Regions from separate parts of the Cytobacillus sp. FSL W7-1323 genome, predicted to be linked through region 3. Evidence: riboswitches for the same ligand, from Rfam matches in the RefSeq annotation. Region 3 holds a riboswitch; each other region holds the start of a gene.

Region 1 (7,755 bases), 380 kb from region 3:
CGGATTCGGTACGGCTTCCACTTCCTTACTACTTGAATCAACCCATTCACCATTAATATGGTTTTTCATTGTTGGAATTTCTGTTTTAATCATTCCTTCATCCCCGTTTCTTTGGCATTTTTTGTTTGATCATTTTTCACTTTTTCATAAAGAACAGCCATATCTTGGCTTCCATAACCCTCGTTTTCAGCATTTTTGTATATATTTAATAGTAATTCACTAACTGGCAATTGCAATTCGTGTTCCTTGGCTAAATCAAGCGCGAAACCAAGATCTTTATTTAATAGCTGCAAGGTAAAACCGGGACGATAATCTTCGTTCGCGATAAAACTTTTATAGTTTCTTTCATATATCCGACTTTGGCCGTAGCTCACATTCAACATCTCAAATAATTGCGCTAAATTAATGTTGCTTTTTTCTGCCAGATTTAAGGCTTCGCTTACACCAGCAGTATAAAAACCGATAAGTAAGTTATTGATTAATTTGACTGCAGTTCCGCTTTCAATTCGTTCATTCACATGAAAAATATTCTCTCCAAGAATATTTAACAATGGTTGGGATTGCTCGAAAGCTTGTTTAGGACCACCGACCATAATGGTTAAAGTACGATTTTCAGCACCGATTACACCCCCACTGACAGGAGCAGCAAGAAAATGAATCCTCTTCTTTTTTGCTTCTTCTGCTAATTTTTGATTCAAGCTAGGAGCAACAGTACTTGTATCAATCAGGACAATGCCTTCCCGTCCTTTTGTAATCAATCCTTCCTCACCTAAATAGATTTCTTCCACCGCTTTCATTGAAGGTAAGCTTGTGAAAATAAAATTTACTTGCTTTATGATATTTTTGATTGATAATCCAATCACACCTCCCGACCTTAGCAATGCCGCTTCAGCATCTTTGTTGAGGTCGATGCCGTACACTTCATTGCCTTCTGATAATAAGCTTTGCGCCATCGGTAAACCCATATTCCCTAAACCAATAAAACCGATTTTCTCACCCATCATTTTAGCTCCCTTCATTTCAGTAATTTTGGTTGATCAATAAGTATTTGTGCTAATTGCCTTTTTTTCAATAACAGATTGCTGTAGAGTGGGATTTGGTAATTTTCAATATTTGCGAATGCAACGAATCGTTCTTTTTCATCAAGTATCGCTGCTGAAATCAGGCTAATCGTTTGTTGTTTCAAATATTGAAAGCATTGTTCGCATTTAATATCAGTCGCTAAATCTTTCCACTTTTGATTTTGTTTTCGATGTTGCAGTTTTGAAGTCCGCATATAAGTCGCTTCCATTGTGTATAGTTCTGTGATGATATTAGCTAAAAGACGTGCATACTGCTGTTCTCTATTAATATCAATCTTTGCATTTGAAACCGCTTTCAAAGACAGCGATAACAGTTCTTTTCCTAACTCAATAAATTGGCTGTTTCTATCTCGGTGTAATGGTGTCGGGGTATTGATTGTGATATCTTTAGATGAGTGTTTGTGAAGTAAGTTTTTTGCTATGGTTAAGCGATTGATTTCGTTTGTTCCTTCAAAGATACGACTGATTCGAGCATCCCTATATAGTCGCTCAACATCGTAATCTCTCATATAACCGTATCCACCGTGAATTTGAACGGCCTCATCTGTTACATGCCCAAGCATTTCAGAGCATCGTACTTTGTTTATGGCACATTCCATTGCGAATGCTTTTAAAGAGGTGATTCCTTCATCCGTTGGAGCTTGATCAATCATATCTGCTGTGCGATAAGCGGCACTTTCACTTGCATAAATAGATGTCGCCATTTCAGCTAATTTTTCTTGTATCAACGTAAATTCAACCAGCGCTCTATCAAATTGTTGTCTCTCTTTCGCATAGCTAAGAGAAAAGTTGAAGGCTTGTTTAGCTGTGCCAATATTCGAGAAAGCTAGCTTCAATCTAGCAAGATTTAATATATTCATGGCAACTTGATGACCTTTTCCTTTTTCTCCTAGTATATTAGCGGATGGCACAACGACATCTTCCAATATAAGAGTAGCTGTTGATGATCCATGAATACCCATCTTTTCTTCTTCTGCACCAATAGATACGCCTGCTGTGTTTTTTTCAACAATAAAAGCAGTCATCCCGTCATTTGTTTGGCAAAACACAACAAACACATTTGCTATGTGAGCATTGGTAATCCATTGTTTTTCCCCATTTATTATCCAACTATCACTCTTGCTGTTGTAAATAGCTCTTGTTTTAGGTGAAAGTGCGTCTGATCCAGCTCCTGCTTCCGTTAAGGCATAAGCACCAATCCAATCCCCAGAGATGAGTTGTGGTAAATACTTTTGTTTTTGTGCTTCTGAACCAAAATAAACATACGGTAATGTGCCAACACCTACATGAATATTATAGGAAACACTAAAAGCCCCACCGTATCCTATCTTTTCAGCAATAAGCCCGGATAATTTTTTACCAAGTGCAAACCCGCCATAATCTTCAGGTACATCAATAGCAAGTAGACCAAGTTCCCCTGATTTTTTAAACAGATTCTTAGCCACTTCATAGTTCTTTTTTTCTAATGAATCCATTTGGGGCAACACTTCATTCTTAATAAATAATTCTGCCGTTTGTGCAATGAGTTGTTCCTCTTCAAGAAAATCTTCAGGAGAAAAAATATCTCCCTTTTCTTCTAGCGTTTTTTTTAGCTTCGCCATCGTGCACTCCCTTTACATCTTTCTATCTCCTTTGATTGAGCGCTTGCTCAAATCAGTACTAAGAAGCAAACCTCCTTCAAACAAAAAACAACTCCTATTAAAAGAAGTTGTTAAGTAACGAGTGGACAAACAAATAAACATGTGTAGTGTTATATACATGTTCTTCTATCCGCACTTAACACCCCCTATCCGCGTAGGTAATGATGTTGGCTAAAACAGGCAGGTCTCCTGGCTTATGGTCGTGGCGGATTTGCTCCTTCCCCATTCAATAATGAATAAGTGGTTATGTACAATCCGCTCGCATATACAGTTGCGGGACAGCACCGGAGTCTAACCGGTTTCCCTTTTAAGCTTGATGAACAAGCACCTGTTTATTTAGCTTATTTAGTTTTCACACTAACAATATATCAATTTTTCGGAAAATTTACAATTTATTTTTTAGAATATGTATTCTCAGCTTAAAATGATGAAAAAGTTAGGCTCTTTATCATTTTTCTTCCAACCACAATATAAGCTAGAGTCATTGATTAAATCCACTCCTACAACCCGAGTAGAAGAAAGCCTAATTCTTCATTTTGACCGATCGTTTGATGTAACATGAAAGGTTTATATAAATTTACCACCGAAAAGAGAAACACGCCTCCTAGATTGCAGTGGCGTGTTTTTCAAGTTTACTTAAATAAGTTAAGAAGTTTCTCGAAGAATCCTACTTTATCTTTTGTTTCTTTTACATCTTCTTTGTTATCTTTTATTTTAATCTTATCTGTTTGGATGACAAATTGGACTAGTTCCAACTTTTCATTATTTTTATCTGATACAAAAGAAATTGGCTCATAATCAGATTTATCATATTGCGATATCATTTCATCCACTTCTTTTGTCACCTCATCAGGAATGTCTTTAGTTGCATCATGTAATTGTCCAGTTCCATTATGAAGCGAGCCAGCTCCTTTCGTTAGTTGCTCAGCTCCAGATAGAGAACCGCTAATTCCTTCATGGATGTCACTATATGATGTACTTAATTCAGAAACACCGCCTGTATAAGCAAGTAACCCTTGGTGGAATTGATTATAGTTAGATACCATTTCTTCAACACCAGATGTCAATTGTTTTAACCCTTCATCAATGTCAATTTGAAGAATAGATTCGTCTATATTAGATGATATTGCACGAAGGTTACCTGCTGCTTCTCTCATTGATTGACTAAAGGTTGATAGCGGTTCAACCATGTCTGTAAGGTTATCTTTGGCTAGTAGTAGAACTTCTTGAGCAGCTTTTGTCCCTCTATAGGTTTCTACCAATTGATCAATTACCTCTTTATCCGCATTACTTTCATATAATTTATTTATCTCTTTATCTGAAATTTGGTTATCTGGTATCTGCTCCAGAGCACGATTGATTTGTGTTTTTACCTCATTATAATTAACAACTACTTGGTCTACATCATTTGCTGCTTGTTCTAGATTATCCGCTACCTCAGGCAGATCGATTGTTACATTCTCGAGTTCCCCAATACCACTTACGCCACTGGCTTGTTTCATCTCATCTTTAATCAAAGATAAAGTATTATTTATTTGTGCTGATCCTTCTGTTAATTGGTTACCAGACTGACTTAATTCATTTAGTCCTTTTTTATATTGTGCAGACCCACCCTCTAAAGACCGTAAGCCTGATGATAGTTCATTCATTCCTATTGCTAAGTCTCCGACACCATGATGAATGTCACCAATTGCCTCAGTTAATGAGTGAAACTCACTCGTCAATTCTTCAGTATCTGGGCTATCAATGGCAAGTGAAGCAGGTAAAGCAGATATTTGCACACCTTCTGTTTCAAAATGATTTGTTTCTGCCTCAATCGTAAATACTTCTTCCTGCTCCGGCATAACGGTAAAAGTGAGCTGCTTATCTTTGCCGGATTGTGCAACAGTGGCATTCTCGGCTTTTATATCCTTGAATTTTTCAGTGTTCAGCGGTATGCTAATTTGCAGCATATAATTTTCAGAGAATGAAGAATGCTTACCTTCATTCGCTTCTACAGCAATTTCCATTTTTATATCGCCCGATTTACCAGCTAAATTTTCTGGTTCAACCTTTTTATTATTAAGGTAATAATTAATTGTAAAACGCCAAGGTAACTCAAAGTTATTTGGTAAGTTTCCTTGATAATAGTAATTTTCTTCTTTTGCTTGTAATGTGATCTGATCATTTTCTTTGCTAATTTTTGATGTGTCAGTTAGATTTTTAACCTTTTGGTAATTCCCAAAATCTTCTATCACACCAGGTTCTATCAGTTCAAACGAATTGACAACATATAATTCGGTTAGGTTACCGTCTGCTAGCAAGTTAGCATAAATCACTTCATTTTTGTTTGCTACTTTCCCTTTACTCATTCCGCCTTTAACTGTTTGTGATTCAGCATGTATATTCATCACAGGAAAGAAAAATAGGGAAGCAGTGATAAGCATCCATTTAATGATCTTCATGTTTTTCCTCCTTGTTACTAAAGTCCATTTGTAGAGATGTTTTTTGAATCAATTTATCACATAGTAATAATAATGCAGGTAGAAAAAGGATAACGAGTAAAAACGCGAGCAATGCTCCTCTACCTAATAATAATCCAATAGAACCGACGATTGGATTTGAAGAAGTTAGCCATAATATAAATCCGACACTAGATAAAATGGAGGCAGACACGATAATGGAAAATAATTTCTCATCAATTGTTTTTCTCATCGCTTGTTTTGGAGAAAGTTTTCCACGATTATGCTTATAAGTCTCTGTTAATAAAATGGCATAATCGACCGTTGCTGCAAGCTGTACAGTGCTAACGATGAGATAACCAATAAATACTAATGACGTATCGGTAAAATAGGGTATGGCGAGATTAATCCAAACAGAAGATTGTATTGTTAATAATAAGATAATCGGTAATGATAATGATTTGAATGTGACAAGTAACACGAATCCAACCGCGATAACGGTTAAAGTATTTACTAAAGAATTATCTTCTGTAACCGTTGATTTCATATCATAAAGTGCAACACTTTCGCCTAAAGTTAACGCTTGATTACCAAAATACTTAGTACCTATTTCCCTTATCTCTTCTACTAATTGAAAAGGAATATCTCCTTCTGTTCCTGCATCAGTATTAATGATGATTCGACTGTAATTATTGGATAAGAATTGTTCCTTTGCTTCCTCCTCTAAATATTCTTGCGGAATAGTCGAACCAACCATATTCGTGTAGCCAATTACATTTGAGACATGGTCAACCTCTTCAATAGATGCTATCATTTCTTTTTCTTTACCTATTTCATTATTAGGTACCAATAATACTACAGCGGTTGATTCGCCAAATATTTCTTCTACTTTTTGGATGTCTTGCCCTAACCTAGTACTGTCAGGTTGATCCCCCATTCCATAAGTAAATGAGGTTTCTTTTTGTGCTAAAAAGCTAGGTATAACGAGAAGTAAGACGAAAATCAAGACCGGAAACCTTAACTTTAATGTTTTTTTTCCAATACCTTTAAAATTTGGTATTAATGATTTGTGCTGTGTTTTTTCAATCCAATGATGGAATAATAATGTAAGTGCTGGAAGGAATACCATCACACTTATAAAACTTAAAATTATTCCTTTAACAAGGTTTAAACCTAGGTCTGATCCAATCTCAAAATCCATAAACAATAATGCAATAAATCCAAATAGAGTTGTAGATGCGCTCGAGGCAATGACACTAAACGATTCTTTCATAGCTAGTTTCATAGCTTGATTTGGCTCATGCCCTTGTTTACGATAATCTTGAAAACTATGTAATAAAAAGATAGCGTAATCCAAGGAAACAGCTAACTGCAAAATTGGTGCGACTGATTGTGTCACAAAGGACACTTCTCCTATAAAAACATTACTCCCTAAATTAATAATTACCGATACACCGATAGCCGTTAAGAAAAAGAGCGGTTCAACCCAAGAGTTTGTCGAGAGAACTAGTATAATGATAATAATGGGAATAAGTATCCCTGCAGCGAGTAACGTTTCTTGCCCTGTCATTTTCTGCTGCGTAGCTGTATTTGCAGCTTCGCCAATAAGTGATCCCTTCTCACCAATTATTTGATATATATCTTCTGTTGCTTCGACCTCTTTGCCACTCTCAATGGTGACAGAATAAAGAGCGTGATTATTTTTGTAGTAATTTTCTATTGTGCCTTGGTCTCCGGTTTCTATTGGTGTTCTTATGTCCATCGCATCATCTAACCACATCACATCAGTTACACCTTGAACCTTATTTAATTTCTCTTTGATAACGAGCGCTTCTTGGATTGTTACATTCTCAACCATTACGCTTGTATTTGGAATGCCACTAGTAAACTCCTCTTCCATCACTTCTAAAGCAACGGTAGATTCAGCTTCTGCTGGGATATAATCTTTCATATTATAATTAACATTCACAAACAGAAATCCAATAGCAGAAAGCACTGATAACAAAAAGAAAATGATTGTTACAGATTTTTTATAACGAATAATAAACTCAATCATTATTGGTTTCCCCACTTCTTGATGTTGAAATTCTTTTACAGTAACATTATACATACCACTGTGTTAGATAAACAACAAACAGTTGTGTAAAAAATGTTTAACATCCAACATTTAAGCGTACTTTGTTGGATTTCTCTAAAAAAGTGAGGGTTGGCATGATGAACAAAAAATTGGATCGTCGGAAACAATATACTCGTATGGTGTTAAAGGAAAGTTTAATGGTATTATTAAGAGAAAAAGTAATCTCCTCCATTACCATTAAAGAATTATGTCAAAAAGCAGATATCAATCGTTCTACTTTTTATAGTCATTATCGTGATCAATTTGATTTACTCCAGCATATTGAAGATGAGATTTTGTTAGAATTACAGGTCACTTTAAAACAGTACAACCATAATGAGACAAATGAAACTTTTGCAATGACAAAGTATTTATTAGATTATGTTTATAAACGTAGTGCTGATTTTCTTGTTTTATTTAGTGACCATGGTAACAAAGCTTTTCAAACGAGAGTGATTGATACTGCACAATCAATC
Region 2 (7,755 bases), 2.3 Mb from region 3:
CTTATGATACTGCCTGAAATAATGCCGATGAATAATAAAAGGATGAGCCACGGTAACCTTCGATAAGCGGCGACGAAAGCTTTCGTATCAAAGTCAATTGCCTTACCGGAAGCGGATAGTTTTTCAATATCTTCATTCGCTTCTTGGACAACAACATCCATCAAGTCATCAACAGTGGCAATACCCATTAGCACATTTTCTTCATTCACAATTGGAATAGCAAGAAAATCATATTTTAAGACCATGTTTGCAACTTCTTCTTGGTCTGTCGTCACTGCAGCTGAGATGACCCGTTCATACATAATGTCTTGGATAACCTCGAGGGGCTCTGCGATTAGTAAGTCACGGTGAGAGACAACCCCAACTAATTTTCTGTCTTGATCTATCACGTATAAATAATTAATCGTTTCAGCATATTCTGCAAAGGATTTTAACTTCTCTACTGCTTCTCGGACTGTGTAATAATCACGAATCCATACAAAACGGTTAGTCATTAAGCGCCCGGCAGTTTCTGGTGGATAGGTCATCATATTCTGAATGATGCGAGATTCACTTTGTTTCATACCGGCAAGGAGACCTTCTATTTTCTCAGCTGACATATCATGAAGTAAAAGGGCGAGGTCGTCATTGTCCATTAGATCCAAGACTTTTCCTGTTTTCTCATTTTCTAATTTATTTAAAACCTCAAGCTGCATGTCTTTATTCAATTCCTCTAGCAACTGGGCAAGGCGGTCAGCAGTCATAAATAATAAGAAGCGCTTCTTATGCTTTTCAGGCAGATGATCATAAGCTTGAGCAATATCATACGGTTGCAGTTCATCTAAAATCCTGTTAAATTCTTTTTGTTTATTATCTTTTAATGCTTTGATGATCAATAAAGCGATTTGGTTTTCTGTCATCGTCTGAATCATAAAGCTCAAGTCCTTTCAACCGAGGATATACCTTAAATTGTAAACGGAGATTATATGCTTATCTTACCATTCTTTTACTGGGAAAATCATGATTTCTTAAAGTAATGTATGATTTAAAAGTTAAGATTGTATGCTAATCCATTAGTTATTTTCATAGTATGTGTTAGAAGTGGATTGTTATCATTGGTTTGATATAAAAAGGTTTTTTTAGGGTATGAACAAAACTCAGGAATTGAAATAGTTATTTTGTAATGTTTTTTTAATAATCGTATTTCCTTATCTTTGCTAAAATGAAATGGATGAAATGACGCATTGTATCGGTTGTTTATGATTTACATGTAGTTAGTATAAATTATTGCAGTAAAACGAAATTGTGTGTGGTATGAGGGTAATAACTAAGGTGGTACTATTGAATTTGCTCTTCGTCTTTCTATTTTCAGTTCGGAGGTTTCTAAATTGCGAAAGAAAAATCATAGTGTTCGAGATCTCATCTATATCTTATTAAACGAAAAGGACCAGTCCGTTATTTCTTATGGAATTGAATTTTCTGAGTTTATGCAATCATTACAGAACAGGACAGGGCATCTTCTATTAGTGAAGCATCAGTATGATAATGGGGAACTGAATGTACATACCATGTTTGATTGGGTGGCTCATGAAGACCTGCCAGCACTAATAAACGAAGATGTTTATAGTTATGGTGATTTTTGCTGGATAGATTTCGAGGAGGAAGAATCGTTAAATGAATTGCCTGCTCAAGCAATTGCTGAGCTCCTATATCTTAGTCATGTAAAGGAGCATTTAAAGAAACCTTTCTATAACCATTTAAGCAATCGTTATTGTTATTTAGCGCATGATGACGGTTGGTTAAATAAGGTCTATTACCGAGACTGGCAGGACTTTTACAAAATGCTTGGCGACGTTGCTGCTATGAAGATGGAGCATTTAAAAGTAGAAAAATCTTTATTAGGCCTAAAAAAGAAAAAAACATATCCGCAAGTTCCAGAAGGCGCGTTAATGGCATTAAGAAATTTAATGAAGGAAGGCCTGGTAATTTCTTTTGAACAGAGTGAGCAGACACGTACAAAAATTAATATACCGCTCTGGACAGTTGGAGATTTCGCTAATATGGATGATATGTATGATGAGTTCGAAGCAATGAGGAAGGAAGCCACTCCAGACGCGAGATTGGTTTTTGATAAAAAACTGAAAGAATGGCAAGTAACTGATTCATAAAAATAATAATGCACCACAAAATATGATAAGGTATAATAAAATCGACAGAAAATTGTAGATTTAAGGAAATAGGTGTCAATTTTTGACTTAATAGGGGAAATTGGTGTAAAACCAATGCGGTCCCGCCACTGTAACTGGTTAATAAACAAAGAAAACTCCTATATATGTTGTATAGGAGGAGCCTTTGATTATAAACCATAAGCCAGGAAACCTGCCTATCTTCCATAAACACTGTAACCTACGAGGATAGGGGGTGTTTGGTAAGGCTTCTTTGTCGTGATTATTCCTTCCAAACATCTCCTACTAATGGGGATGTTTTATATTTTAAGGAGGGTCAATCATGAAGAAATGGTATTTATTTTTAGTCTCGATTCTACTATCAGCAGGTATTCTTGCTGGATGTGGGAATGACACAGCTGAACCGAAAAAAGATGGAGAAGAGAAGGTTGAAGAGAGTACTGAAACTAGCGCTTTTCCTGTAACATTAACGGATGCTGCGGATCAAGAAGTGGTGATTGAAGAGGAACCAGAAGCGATTGTTTCATTAATCCCGAGTAATACTGAAATCGCTTTCGAATTAGGGTTAGGTGAGAAGGTAGTCGGTGTATCTGATTTTGATAATTATCCAGAAGAAGTAGCTGATATTGAAAAAATCGGTGGACAAGAATTTAATGTAGAAGCAATTATTGCTTTAAATCCAGATGTTGTATTAGCACATAATTCAGGAGCGCATAATAGTACTGAAGGCTTAGATCAATTAAGAGATGCTGGTATTCCTGTTCTTATTGTCAATGATGCACAGAATTTTGAAGAAGTATATGATTCCATAGAAATGATTGGTAAAGCAACAGGAGCAACAGAAGAAGCAAATCAAACAGTTGAGGAAATGAAAACCCGTTTGGCAGAAATTGAAGAAAAAGCAAAGTCTGTTGAAGAGAAAAAATCTGTCTTTGTAGAAATCTCTGCAGCTCCTTCTTTATATACTGCCGGTCAAAAAACATTTATTGATGATATGCTCAATTTAATCCAAGCGGAAAATGTAATTGAAGAAGAAGGGTGGCCACAAATTGACGAGGAAGCTGTCATCGAAAAAAATCCTGATGTGATTATCACTACATACGGGTATTATACGGAAAATGCGGTAGAAACCCTTTTAAGTCGAGAAGGTTGGCAAGATGTAACAGCCGTTAAAGAGAAGCAAGTCTATGATGTGCACTCTGATAAGGTAACTCGTACAGGTCCTAGACTTGTAGAAGGAGTAGAGGAGCTTGCAAAAGCGATTTACCCAGAAGTATTTAAATAATAGAGGTGTTGCTTATCTCTGTGCGTTCGTTTTCTTATGTGTAGCAATGATGATGGGGATTTCTATAGGGACTGTTTCAGTGCTACCGTTAGATATATTCAATATCATTGGAGCGGAAATCTTACGTTTACCGATAAGTAATGATGTTAATCCAATGCATAGTAATATTGTTATGAATATTCGCTTGCCTAGAGTAGTATTGGCGGGCTTCGTCGGGGCATCACTTGCAATAGCAGGTGCTGCCTTTCAAGGTTTATTAAGGAACCCTTTAGCAGACCCTTATACATTGGGGGTGTCTTCAGGAGCTTCTGTTGGTGCTGTATTAACGATCTTTCTCGGTTTATCCATTCCGTTTGTTGGCACCTTTACTTTACCGTTATTTAGTATTACAACAGCTTTTCTAACGATAATTGTTGTCCTTTTCTTTGCGCGACAAATTGATCGTGGCATGAGAGTAGAGACAATCATTTTAACCGGTATTATCTTCAGTTCTTTTCTAGGTGCATTTATTTCCTTAATGATTGCTTTAACCGGGGATGAACTGAGACAGATTATTGGGTGGTTGTTAGGAAGCGTATCGATGAGAGGTTGGGACTATGTTCAAATCATCCTTCCTTTCTTTATCATTGGTTCTGCGATGCTCATTGCCAATAGCAAGGAATTAAATGCGATGTCATTCGGCGAAGAAAGAGCTCGTCATATCGGGGTGAATGTACAGAAACGTAAGATGATGGTCTTAATTGCCGGATCGATTTTAACTGGTGCCGCTGTAGCAGTGTCAGGTACAATCGGATTTGTCGGCTTAGTCATTCCGCATCTGACCAGATTGCTATGGGGACCAGACCATAGACACTTGCTTCCTTTATCGATGATGACAGGTGCGGGGTTTTTAATACTTGCTGATTTATTTGCAAGAACAGTCATTTCACCTACTGAGTTACCTATTGGTGTCATTACTGCGTTAATTGGTGCACCAGTTTTTGCTATCATTCTAATTAAAAGAAGAGCGGAAGGCAGAGGATAATGTGATGATGTATAGCTTACGAAAAATTAACGGTGGTTATGGAGGCAAGCAGGTCATTCATGATGTTTCCTTTGAAGTAGAGAAAGGACAGTTATTCGGCATACTTGGACCGAATGGGAGCGGCAAGTCGACAGTTTTAAAGATGCTAAGTGGTCTTATACCGGTCACATCTGGTGAAGTTTATTTAAAAGATCAACCAGTACAAAATTATAACACGAAGGAAATAGCGAAAATCGTTGCTGTCCTACCTCAACATGCCGAACATAGTTTTTCTTATACAGTAAAGGAAATTGTATCACTTGGCCGCTATGCTCATCAAAGTGGCTGGTTCCAAACATGGTCTGAAGATGATGAAGAAGTGGTTCAACGATCGATGAAACAAACAGGCGTACAGCATTTTGCACATAAAAATATTACTGAGCTATCAGGTGGAGAGAGACAACGTGTGTTTTTGGCACAAAGTCTCGCACAAGAACCAGAAATATTATTACTTGATGAGCCAACCAATCATTTAGACTTATCCTATCAAAAAGAATTGCTAGATATGTTAAAAGAATGGACTGAGAAAAAGGGTTTAACGGTCATATCCATTTTTCATGATTTAAATTTAGCCGGTTTATATTGTGATCAAATCGTTTTATTAAATGATGGAAAAATAGTCTGCAATGATAAACCTAATGAAGTATTGCAAGAAGCACGTATTATAGAAGTTTATGAGACTGAAGTGAAGAAGCACGGCCACCCGAAAGTACCAGCACCTCAAGTAGTCCTAATACCTGAGGAGAAATGGCATAATGAAGAGATTATTACACCTGCTATATTAATGGTGAATGAAGAATATATTACACTTCAGTCTGCCCAACCTCTAAGGGTAATGTCATCAGGTGTTGTTGGTTCTGGTATTGGCTGGTATCAAACATTTGTTAATCGCCATGTTGATAAAAGTTATAACTGTGATGATTTTTATGAGGAGATGGTAGATTTTCTTATAGAAAAAGGGTTTGAGCCTTCGGAAACGGTTGGTATGATGACAGCGGTATATACGTATGATGTGATCTACGAATTTTACGAAATGGATCTGTTCTCTGTGTTGATCGTGGTCACAGCAGGTGTAGGAAACGCTGTCGATGCTTCGATGGCGAGCAAACATAAAGAGGTAGTAACCCCAGGCACTATAAATAGTTGGATATTTGTCAATGGTCATCTTTCTGAAGAGGCATTTATTCAAGCAATGATGACGGCAACTGAAGCGAAAGCAAAAGTATTAATGGATTTAGAAGTAAGAGACAAAGAAACGGGGACAGTTGCCACGGGCACATCTACGGATAGTATATTAGTTGCTGCAACACAAAGTGGAGAGAAAATAGATTTCGCTGGAACAGTTACACCCCTAGGAAAAATAATTGGAAAAGGTATTTACGAATGTACACAAAAAGCGATTCACAAGAGTCGTAAAAGAAAAAAGGAAACAGATGATGATTGAACATTTAATCGCATTAACAATAGCAGTGGTCATTGACCGATTCATAGGTGACCCACCGCAATGGCCGCATCCTGTAAAGTGGATGGGTTCTTTAATAGGATTTTTAAGGAATAAATGGAATATAGGGGCGCATAGAAAATGGAAAGGTGTAGCTATGATAACAACAGTCTTATTGATTGTATTAGTTATATCGATAAGTATTGTGGTGATTGCTTATGCTGTCCACCCTATCGTTGGAATATTATTTGAGGCGGTGTTAATCGCAACTACCATCGCCCAAAAGAGTTTAAAGGAAGCGGCAATAGAAGTGTACGAGCCTTTAAAGAAGGAACAAATAAGTGAAGCAAGGCAAAAGCTTTCATATATTGTTGGTAGGGATACAGAAGAGCTAGATGAAGCGGAGATTGTTAGGGGAACAGTTGAAACAGTAGCAGAAAATACAAGTGATGGGATTACTGCCCCGTTGTTCTTTGCATTAATTGGTGGTGCACCATTTGCATTAGTTTATCGCGCTATTAACACTTGTGACTCAATGGTCGGTTATCAAAATGAGAAATACATTGATTTTGGCTGGGCGTCTGCAAAGCTTGATGATGTGGTGAACTGGGTACCGAGTAGACTGACAGCATTTTGTATGCTTCTCGTGAATAAGCCGAGATTTATTCGAAAGAAAGAGAGCTTCCGATTAGTGATGAGCGATGCGAAAAAACATCCAAGCCCCAATAGTGGCTGGGGAGAAGCAGCTGTGGCTTATTTATTAGGAGTTCAATTAGGTGGTAAAAATACATATGAAGGGCATGTTTCTTATCGTGCCACGATGGGGGAAGCTAATATGCCATTATCAAGGAATCATATTGTAGAGGCGAATACTATTATTACTAAGACCATTCCACTGTATCTCTTTATCTTATGGCTAGGGGGTGTTTTGATTGCAATGGCCTAAGCATGGTGCGAATCCACAATATTTATACGAAGTATTAAAGTTAGATATGCCCGCAAAGACAATTGACTTTAGCGCGAATATTAACCCATTAGGGCCTCCACAAGCTGTAAAAAGGCAATGGTCAAGCTTACTTTCATCATTATACGAATACCCCGATCCGTTTGCCACACGATTAACAGAGCGTATCAGTAAAACCACATTACTTCCAAAAGAAAATGTTCTCATTGCCAACGGTGGAGCCGAAATCATCTCAATGATTGGGCAGTTATTTGCAAGAAAGCGTGTAATGATTGTCCAACCTGCTTTTTCCGAATATGAGACAGCTTGCCGAGCGAATGTGTGTGAAATTGACTATTTTTTCTTAAATAAGAACTGGCATTTAGATATTGAAGGTTTGATAGCTACTTTTAAGGAGATTGATGTAGTTTTTTTGACGAACCCGAATAATCCGACTGGTAAATACTTCTCGAAAGATTCAATCAAACGTTTGATTGAAGCTGCAGAATGTCTAGGTGTTTACCTCATTGTCGATGAAGCTTTTTATGATTTTGTGGATGAATATGAACCGATCTCACCGTTATTACTGCAGTACGATCAGTTAGTTATTATTCGCTCTATGACTAAAATGTTTGCCATTCCTGGGATTCGCTTAGGATATGTGCTCGCGAATGAACAATTTATAACTGACTTAAGGGCAATACAACCGCATTGGAGTGTCAATAGTGTAGCGCAGGAAATAGGGTTACTGTGTATAGAGGATAATAACTTTCAGAAGGAAACACGTGAGTTGATGAAGGTAGAACGGAAGAGAATCTTTTCTTTTTTAACACATAATGATTACCTACATTCAGATTC
Region 3 (7,755 bases):
TTACTTCTTCTTCCATCATAGTCATTTGATTCATTTCTTCATCTGTTCTTTTCTTTTCCTTAAAAAGATGTAAGTAACCTTTTATATTTGATAAAGGCGATTGAATATCATGTGAGATATTTGTAATAAATTCTTTGCGCATTTCATTTGCTGCTTCTAATTTTTTCGTCATTTTCATAAAACTTTGAGTAAGAGAACCAATTTCATCTTTTCTATTAGTAGGTAACTCAATACTGTACTCTCCATTAGCAATTACTGTTGTTGCTTCATTTAACTTTCTAATCGGCTTTACAATATACTTTGTACTGATGAACACGAATAAAATACTTAATAAGAGGATACCAATCAATAACCAAGCAAACATAATGTGCATTTCGCTAAATAAAAGGGAAATGTCAGGTCTGAGAAAAAGAGCATACTCCCTTCCTTGATAAGTAAATGGTACACCGACAGTATTTTTAAGTTCGTTAGCAAAAAAACCGGTCACAAATGTAGCATGTGGAAAGAGATTAATACCGTGATAAATCCGACCATTCAAGACTTGTTGAACAGCAGCACTACTTAAATTATGTTCGCGATACTCCGCTCCATAAAAAGATTCCTCTCCAAGACCATCAGTTACAAATATTTGATAACCAAAAGAGCTGATATGCGTAAGATATAGTTCCTTATTGATTTGTGGATTCTCCTCCATGAAGGTAATAGTAGCTTTCGCCATTTCTGTCACTTTGGCATCGTTTTTGGGCTTTAATGTTTGTTGATAATATGCATTGCTCAAAATAAATGAAATGACACTGCTTAGAAGCATAATACAAATGGTTGTGAGAGCAATTTTTGAGTAAAGTGTTTTCATTTGGCTATCTCCAATGAATAACCGATACCACGAATCGTTTTTATTATTACATCCACCTCTAACTTAGATAAGCGGCTACGTAAACGTTTAATATGTACATCAACGGTCCTTTCATCCCCAGAAAAATCAATGCCCCAGATTTGTTCAATTAATTGCTGTCTACTGTACACTCTATTTTGGTTAGCGGCCAGAAAATATAATAACTCAAATTCCTTCAGTGGTAATAGATAGGTTTTATTGCTCACTTCAATTTCATAGCTTTTTTTATTGATATATAATCGGTCGAGCTTGATACTCGTTGTTCCTACCTTACCATATCTTCGTAATAAAGCATTGACACGGAATAATAACTCTTTCGGCTCAAATGGCTTTACCACATAATCATCTGTACCGACTGAAAATCCCTTTGCTTTATCATCTAATTGTCCCTTTGCCGTAAGCAGGATAATCGGGAGGTCAAAATCCCTACGAATCGTTTTTGTTAGTTGATAGCCATCCATGTTCGGCATCATTATATCCGCAATAACAAGATCGACTACTTCCGTTTCTAATATTGCCATCGCATCCTGTCCATCTTTTGCCTCAGTGGTTTGATAGCCTTCTTTTTGTAAACTATCCTTCATTAAATAGCGAACATGTTGATCATCATCAACAATTAAAATTTTTCTCACAAGAAACACCTCTTCTTCTTAAAGCTTATCATTTCTTCAATTATTAAGAAGAAATAATAAACCTTGCATATGATATGCAAGGTTTATTATAAAACTTATAATTCATCAAATCCATTATCGACTTGATTCACTTTTGTATATTGTCTTGATTTTTGTTCGAAGAAATCAGATTTGCCTTGATCTACCTCTTCATAAGCAACAATCCAACGGAGTGGATTTTTACGAAATCCTTCAAACGGTCGTTCAAATCCTAATTGATTACTGCGGACATTGGCATAAAATTTGATGTATGCTTCAAGGTCAGTAATAAGAATACCATCCATTTTATCACCGATTACCTCACGTGCCCATTCAATTTCGAGATCTGCAGCTTTTCTAAAGGTATCTTTTACAAATTGTTGCAATTCTGGTGTGTTTAATTCAGGATGCTCGTTTAAGATTTCTTTAAAGATTTTCACAAACAAATCAACGTGAATTTGTTCATCACGATTAATATAGTTAATCATCGTTGATGTAGATACCATTTTTTGATTTCTCGCTAAATAATAGAAGAAAGCGAAACCGGAATAGAAGAATAAGCCTTCTAATACTACATCATAAACGATTGATTTTAACATATTTTCCGCCGTCGGTTCTTTTACAAAATCTTTATAACCATTTGTAATAAAATCATTTCGTTCTCTTAATGTTGGTTCTGTACGCCAATAATCGAAGACCTCATCTTGCTTACTTTTTGAAACGATCGAAGAAAGAATATAAGAATACGAGTGATTATGAATAACTTCTTGTTGTGCAAGAATAATCATTAACGCTGAAAGACTAGAATCTGTTAAATAATCTGCTGTCTTCCCAGCATAGTCAGTTTGAATGCTATCTAGTAACGCTAGTAAACCGATAATCTTTAAAAAGGCTTCTTGTGCGTCCTCAGATAACTCAGGGAATTGCTTAATATCTTGAGACATATTAATTTCAAATGGTGTCCAGAAATTAGATAACATCTTTTTATATTTAGGGTAAGCCCAGGAAAATCTTACATCATCCCAGTTTAAAACGTTCGAACATTCTCCATTAATAATACCTGTTGAACGGTTTGGTGCTTCATGATTCATAATGGGACGTTTATTTAAAGTGTTCATTTATTTCATTCTCCTCTCGGTGAAATCAGCTAGAGCATGATTCACAATCTTCAATATCTGTGGAAGTAGAACGTAAATAATACGTTGTTTTCAGCCTGTTTTTCCATGCCGATACGTGAAGATCTAATAATTCTTTTGCTTTAATCGTATTTTTAATATAAAGATTAAATGACACTGCTTGGTCAATATGCTTTTGACGTTTCGCATTTTGAGCAATGCTCCATTTTTGATCGATATGGTAAGCAGATTTATAGTACCACGTAGTTTGAGCGTTTAGGTCTGGTGCAGTTACAGGAATACGATAGTCTTTTTTCTCCTCTGAGTATTGCTTGTTGAAGATTGGATCAATACTCGGTGTACTACCTGCAATTAATGCAGTTGACGCATTTGGTGCTACCGCTTGTAAATAGCCGTTTCTAATTCCTTTTGCTCTCACTTTTTCCATTAGTCCTTGCCAATCAAGTTCGCTATCAGCATTCAGGTAATCTCTTTTTTCGAAATAGGCACCTGTTTGCCAATCTGAACCATTGAATGCGGGGTAGGCTCCCTTTTCCTCAGCTAGATTCATAGAACTTTCAATTGTTAAGTAAGCAATTTTCTCGTAAAGTCGGTCTGCAAATTCTAATGATTCAGGGCTTTCCCAAACGACCTTATTAGTAGCTAATAAATGATGCCAGCCGAAAGTACCTAAGCCAATCGCGCGATATTTTTTATTCGTTAACTGCCCTTGGATAACAGGGATTTTATTAATATCAATTACATTGTCCAGCATTCTTACTTGAATAGGAATCAATCGTTCTATGACTGCTTCATTCACTGCTTTGGCAAGGTTAATAGAAGACAGGTTACATACGACGAAATCTCCAGGTGTTTTCTCGATGACAATTTTACCATCTTTTGTATACTCTTCTTCTCTTGTTGTTACACTTTGATTTTGAACGATTTCAGTACAAAGATTTGTACAATAGATCATACCTGCATGTGCGTTTGCATTCATACGGTTCACTTCATCCCGATAGAACATAAATGGTGTTCCAGTTTCTAATTGACTACGCATGATAGACTTCATAATATCGATAGCAGGAATTTCCTTCTTCGATAGCTCTTCATTATTGACGCATTCTAGATATTTCATTCTAAAAGTACCTGCACCAACTTCTTCATCATAATAATCTTCTAGTGAGAAGCCCATTTTTTGTCGAACCTCATGTGGGTCAAATAAATACCAGTTACTACGCTCTTCTACTTTTTCCATGAATAAATCAGGTAGACATACACCGGTAAATAAATCATGTGTACGTAATCTTTCATCACCATTATTTAACTTTGCATCAAGGAAAGAGAAGATATCCTTGTGCCAAACGTCTAAATAAACGCTAATTGCCCCTTGTCTTTGTCCAAGTTGATCGACACTTACAGCTGTATTATTTAGTTGTTTCATCCATGGAAGCACCCCAGATGAAGCGCCTTTGAACCCTTTAATCATACTACCTCTACTACGAATCTTACCTAAATAAACGCCGATTCCACCACCATTTTTAGATAGTGCAGCAATGTCTGTATTACTGTCATAAATTGAATCTAGACTATCATCAACTGTTTCGATAAAGCAGCTAGATAGTTGTCCCCAATTCTTACCTGCATTAGATAAAGTTGGTGTAGCTACGGTCATAAATAAGTTACTCATTGCCCAGTAAGCTTCTTTTACTAATTGCAGCCGATTTTTTTCTTCTTGATGCATAAGAATCATTGCAATAACCATCCAGCGTTCTTGAGGCAATTCAAAAATCCTCTTTTTGCGATCTTTTGCTACATAACGATCCGTAAGCATTTTGATCCCGAGATAAGTAAAGAGCTGATCTCTTTCAGGGACAATTTCTTTGCCTAATTCATCAATTTCTTCTTTTGTATAACTAGATAATAAAATAGGACTATAAATATCAATATCACTTAATTGTTGAATTAAAGAATGAAAATCACCATAAGCCTGACCACTGTACCCTCGGTTCTCAGCTGCTTGTTGATAAATCTTCTTTAAATATAAATGGGCAGCCACATATGTCCAATCAGGTTCATTAACATTTATGTAAGAAAGACATTCTAGTATTAACTGATCGTAGAAACTATCTAACTCTAAGTGATTTAATTGATCTGCACGCTTTTCTAACGCACTAATTGGTAAGTTGTTGAATTGTTGATATAATTGTTCAAAATTGACTGTCGTATCAATCATTGTTTTCAAATTCCTTCCTCCTTCAAACTATTTCTATCAAATTTAGGCATAAAAAAAACCGCCCCAGTTACACCTTGAGCGGATCAAACGACAGTATAAATACAAGTGTACAATACACTCTTTTCATCAACTGTCGTTTCATCTTCTCAAGCCCCGAAGAATTGAAACTTTTGATTAAGAAGGCAGGTATCCTGGCTTGTGTATCAATCTACTAAGAGCCTTCCCATTCTTTCAAAAGAACAGTGGTTTCCTCTTTTCGTCACACTTACAGTTGCGGGTACAGCTCCGGCTTATCCGGATTCCCATTTTAAGTCCATTTGGACTCCTTCAACCAATTACTATATGTAGTTGTTAAGAAGTAAAAAAATAACTATATATTGTATCTGAGATTGTATGAGTAATCATATCACATCATTTCATAGAATACAATTTATTTCTTTTATCTAAATCTAAAATATACATTTCGTTCTTTTAGCGGTAAATTTAAGACCATAATAAATAATAGCATTTCTTATTTGTGTAAAAAAGTCTTGAAATCCATTAAAAATTGTTCAAGCTGACCAACTCTACTTTTTTACCTTCAAACGAGTATGCTTAAACCAGAAAAGTAATAGTTTTTTGGTAAATAAATTAAAAAATCATAGAATTGTTGAAATAAATCAATGGTGTTAAAGTTGTGGGGCAAAAATTAATTAAAGGTATATTCCATATTAAAAGAAAATAATTTATCTTAAAGGACAAAATTTTTTTACCAATCTTCTTCATGTCTTCTATAAAAATAGAAAAACAAACTAACTATTTAAATTAGCTTGTTTTTCTCATTCAGTTTATTGTATAGAATGTTTTATAGAAATTCATACGGAACTTGTTATTTTTATCTTACACGTTGCAAACGAAGTGCATTTAATACAACGGACACAGAGCTAAACGCCATCGCAGCACCTGCTAACCATGGTGCTAAGAAACCTGCAGCTGCAATAGGAATACCGATTGTATTATAGCCAAACGCCCAAAAAAGATTCTGTTTAATATTACGAATGGTTTTTTTACTCATCATGATTGCATCAGCAATACTATTTAGATCACCACGCATAAGTGTAATGTCTCCTGCTTCCATGGCAATATCTGTACCTGTACCGATAGCCATGCCGATATCGGCAGTTGCTAATGCTGGGGCATCGTTAATACCATCTCCTACCATCGCTACCTTTTTCCCTTGACTTTGTAGCTTTCTTACTTCTTCTGCTTTCGTTTCTGGTAAGACTTCTGCAATGACTTTTGATATACCTACTTCTTTAGCAATGGCTTGTGCGGTTAACTGGTTATCTCCAGTCATCATAATAACTTCTAACCCCATATCATGTAGCCTTTGAATCGCTTCGTTTGATGAATCTTTTATCGTATCAGCTACAGCAAGGAGGCCTTTTGCTCTACCGTTAATAGCCACAAGCATAGCTGTTTTTCCTTCACCTTCTAATTCTTTCATTTGTTTCGAGAACCAAGAGGAGTCTATCCCATTCTCTACCATTAATCTAACTGTACCAATCAGTACATCTTTTCCTGTAACTTTCGCAGAGATACCATAACCCGGTAGCGCTTCGAAATATTCACTTTTTACTTTTTCTATATTTCTCTCCTCTAACCCTTTCACAATGGCTTCAGCAAGAGGGTGTTCAGATGACTTCTCACTCGCAGCAACAATGGAAAGGAAATGGGCCTCATTTGTTCCAGGCTCGACTATGATATCGGTTAATACAGGCTGACCATTTGTAACAGTACCTGTTTTATCAACCACAACAGTTGTAATTTCATGTGTCATCTCGAGATGCTCTCCACCTTTAAATAAAACACCCATCTCGGCTGAACGGCCAGACCCTGCCATAATTGAAGTAGGCGTCGCTAATCCTAGTGCACAAGGACAAGCAATGACGAGTACAGCAATCATTTTTTCTAACGCACTAGCTACATCACCCGGTTGCAAGAAAAGAAACCATATACAGAAGGTAACAAGGGCAATAGCTACCACAATGGGAACAAAGATGCCCGAAATCTTATCGGCTAACCGCTGAATAGGTGCTTTTGACCCTTGTGCTTGCTCGACTACTTTAATAATTTGCGCAAGCGCTGAATCTTTTCCAACCTTTGTTGCTTCAACTGTTAAATGGCCATTTTTGTTTACAGTTGCTCCTATTACTTCATCACCAGCTTTCTTATCAACTGGCACGCTTTCTCCTGTTAACATTGATTCGTCAACTGCTGAATGCCCTTCAATGATTACTGCATCTACAGGAATTCTGTCACCAGGCTTAATGATAACCATATCGCCTTGCATTACTTGCTCAACAGGGACAATGGTTTCCTTCCCTTCTTTTAATACAACGGCTTTTTTAGCCTTTAAATTCATTAATTTTTTTATTGCTTCTGATGATCTTCCTTTTGCACGTGCTTCAAATAATTTCCCTAACAAAATAAGGGTAATAATAATCGCACTCGTTTCATAATAGAGCTCAACATGATGACCATGTGTTGCATTCATCGATTGTAATGTTAGAAACAAACTATAAAAGTAAGCTGCAGAAGTACCTAATACAACAAGTACATCCATATTCGCGCTACCAGATTTCAATGATTTATATGCACCAGTATAAAATTGCCAACCGATAATAAATTGTACAGGTGTCGCCAAAATTAACTGTATCCAAGGGTTCATTAAAAAATCTGGTAGAAAAATGAATGAAGTGAATTCAAAATGCCCAACCATCGTCCAAAGTAATGGTAGAGAAAGGATAGCAGCAGCGATAAATTTCTTTTGCTGCTTTTTAATATGCTGTTCCCTCACATCATTTGCACTGGCTGTTGTTT

What was found. A riboswitch is a leader RNA that binds a small molecule or an ion and turns the genes downstream of it on or off. The one in region 3 is predicted to bind cobalamin.
Region 1: another riboswitch for cobalamin. It lies ahead of MKX67_RS11860 (acyl-CoA dehydrogenase family protein); the one in region 3 lies ahead of MKX67_RS13605 (ribonucleoside-diphosphate reductase subunit alpha).
Region 2: another riboswitch for cobalamin. It lies ahead of MKX67_RS02255 (ABC transporter substrate-binding protein); the one in region 3 lies ahead of MKX67_RS13605 (ribonucleoside-diphosphate reductase subunit alpha).

What each region holds. Positions count from the first base shown of each region.
Region 1 is NZ_CP151998.1:2,311,579-2,319,333, forward strand. It holds gene MKX67_RS11850 (CoA-acylating methylmalonate-semialdehyde dehydrogenase) at 1-93, opposite strand, end outside; gene MKX67_RS11855 (NAD(P)-dependent oxidoreductase) at 90-1,001, opposite strand; gene MKX67_RS11860 (acyl-CoA dehydrogenase family protein) at 1,016-2,683, opposite strand; cobalamin riboswitch at 2,884-3,069, opposite strand; gene MKX67_RS11865 (YhgE/Pip domain-containing protein) at 3,355-5,166, opposite strand; gene MKX67_RS11870 (MMPL family transporter) at 5,153-7,219, opposite strand; gene MKX67_RS11875 (TetR/AcrR family transcriptional regulator) at 7,378-7,755, shown strand, end outside.
Region 2 is NZ_CP151998.1:423,749-431,503, forward strand. It holds gene mgtE (magnesium transporter) at 1-911, opposite strand, end outside; gene MKX67_RS02250 (hypothetical protein) at 1,368-2,147, shown strand; cobalamin riboswitch at 2,201-2,381, shown strand; gene MKX67_RS02255 (ABC transporter substrate-binding protein) at 2,488-3,450, shown strand; gene MKX67_RS02260 (iron ABC transporter permease) at 3,416-4,474, shown strand; gene MKX67_RS02265 (heme ABC transporter ATP-binding protein) at 4,482-5,957, shown strand; gene cbiB (adenosylcobinamide-phosphate synthase CbiB) at 5,947-6,900, shown strand; gene cobD (threonine-phosphate decarboxylase CobD) at 6,887-7,755, shown strand, end outside.
Region 3 is NZ_CP151998.1:2,692,570-2,700,324, forward strand. It holds gene MKX67_RS13590 (HAMP domain-containing sensor histidine kinase) at 1-853, opposite strand, end outside; gene MKX67_RS13595 (response regulator transcription factor) at 850-1,524, opposite strand; gene MKX67_RS13600 (ribonucleotide-diphosphate reductase subunit beta) at 1,620-2,660, opposite strand; gene MKX67_RS13605 (ribonucleoside-diphosphate reductase subunit alpha) at 2,686-4,893, opposite strand; cobalamin riboswitch at 5,057-5,237, opposite strand; gene MKX67_RS13610 (heavy metal translocating P-type ATPase) at 5,768-7,755, opposite strand, start outside.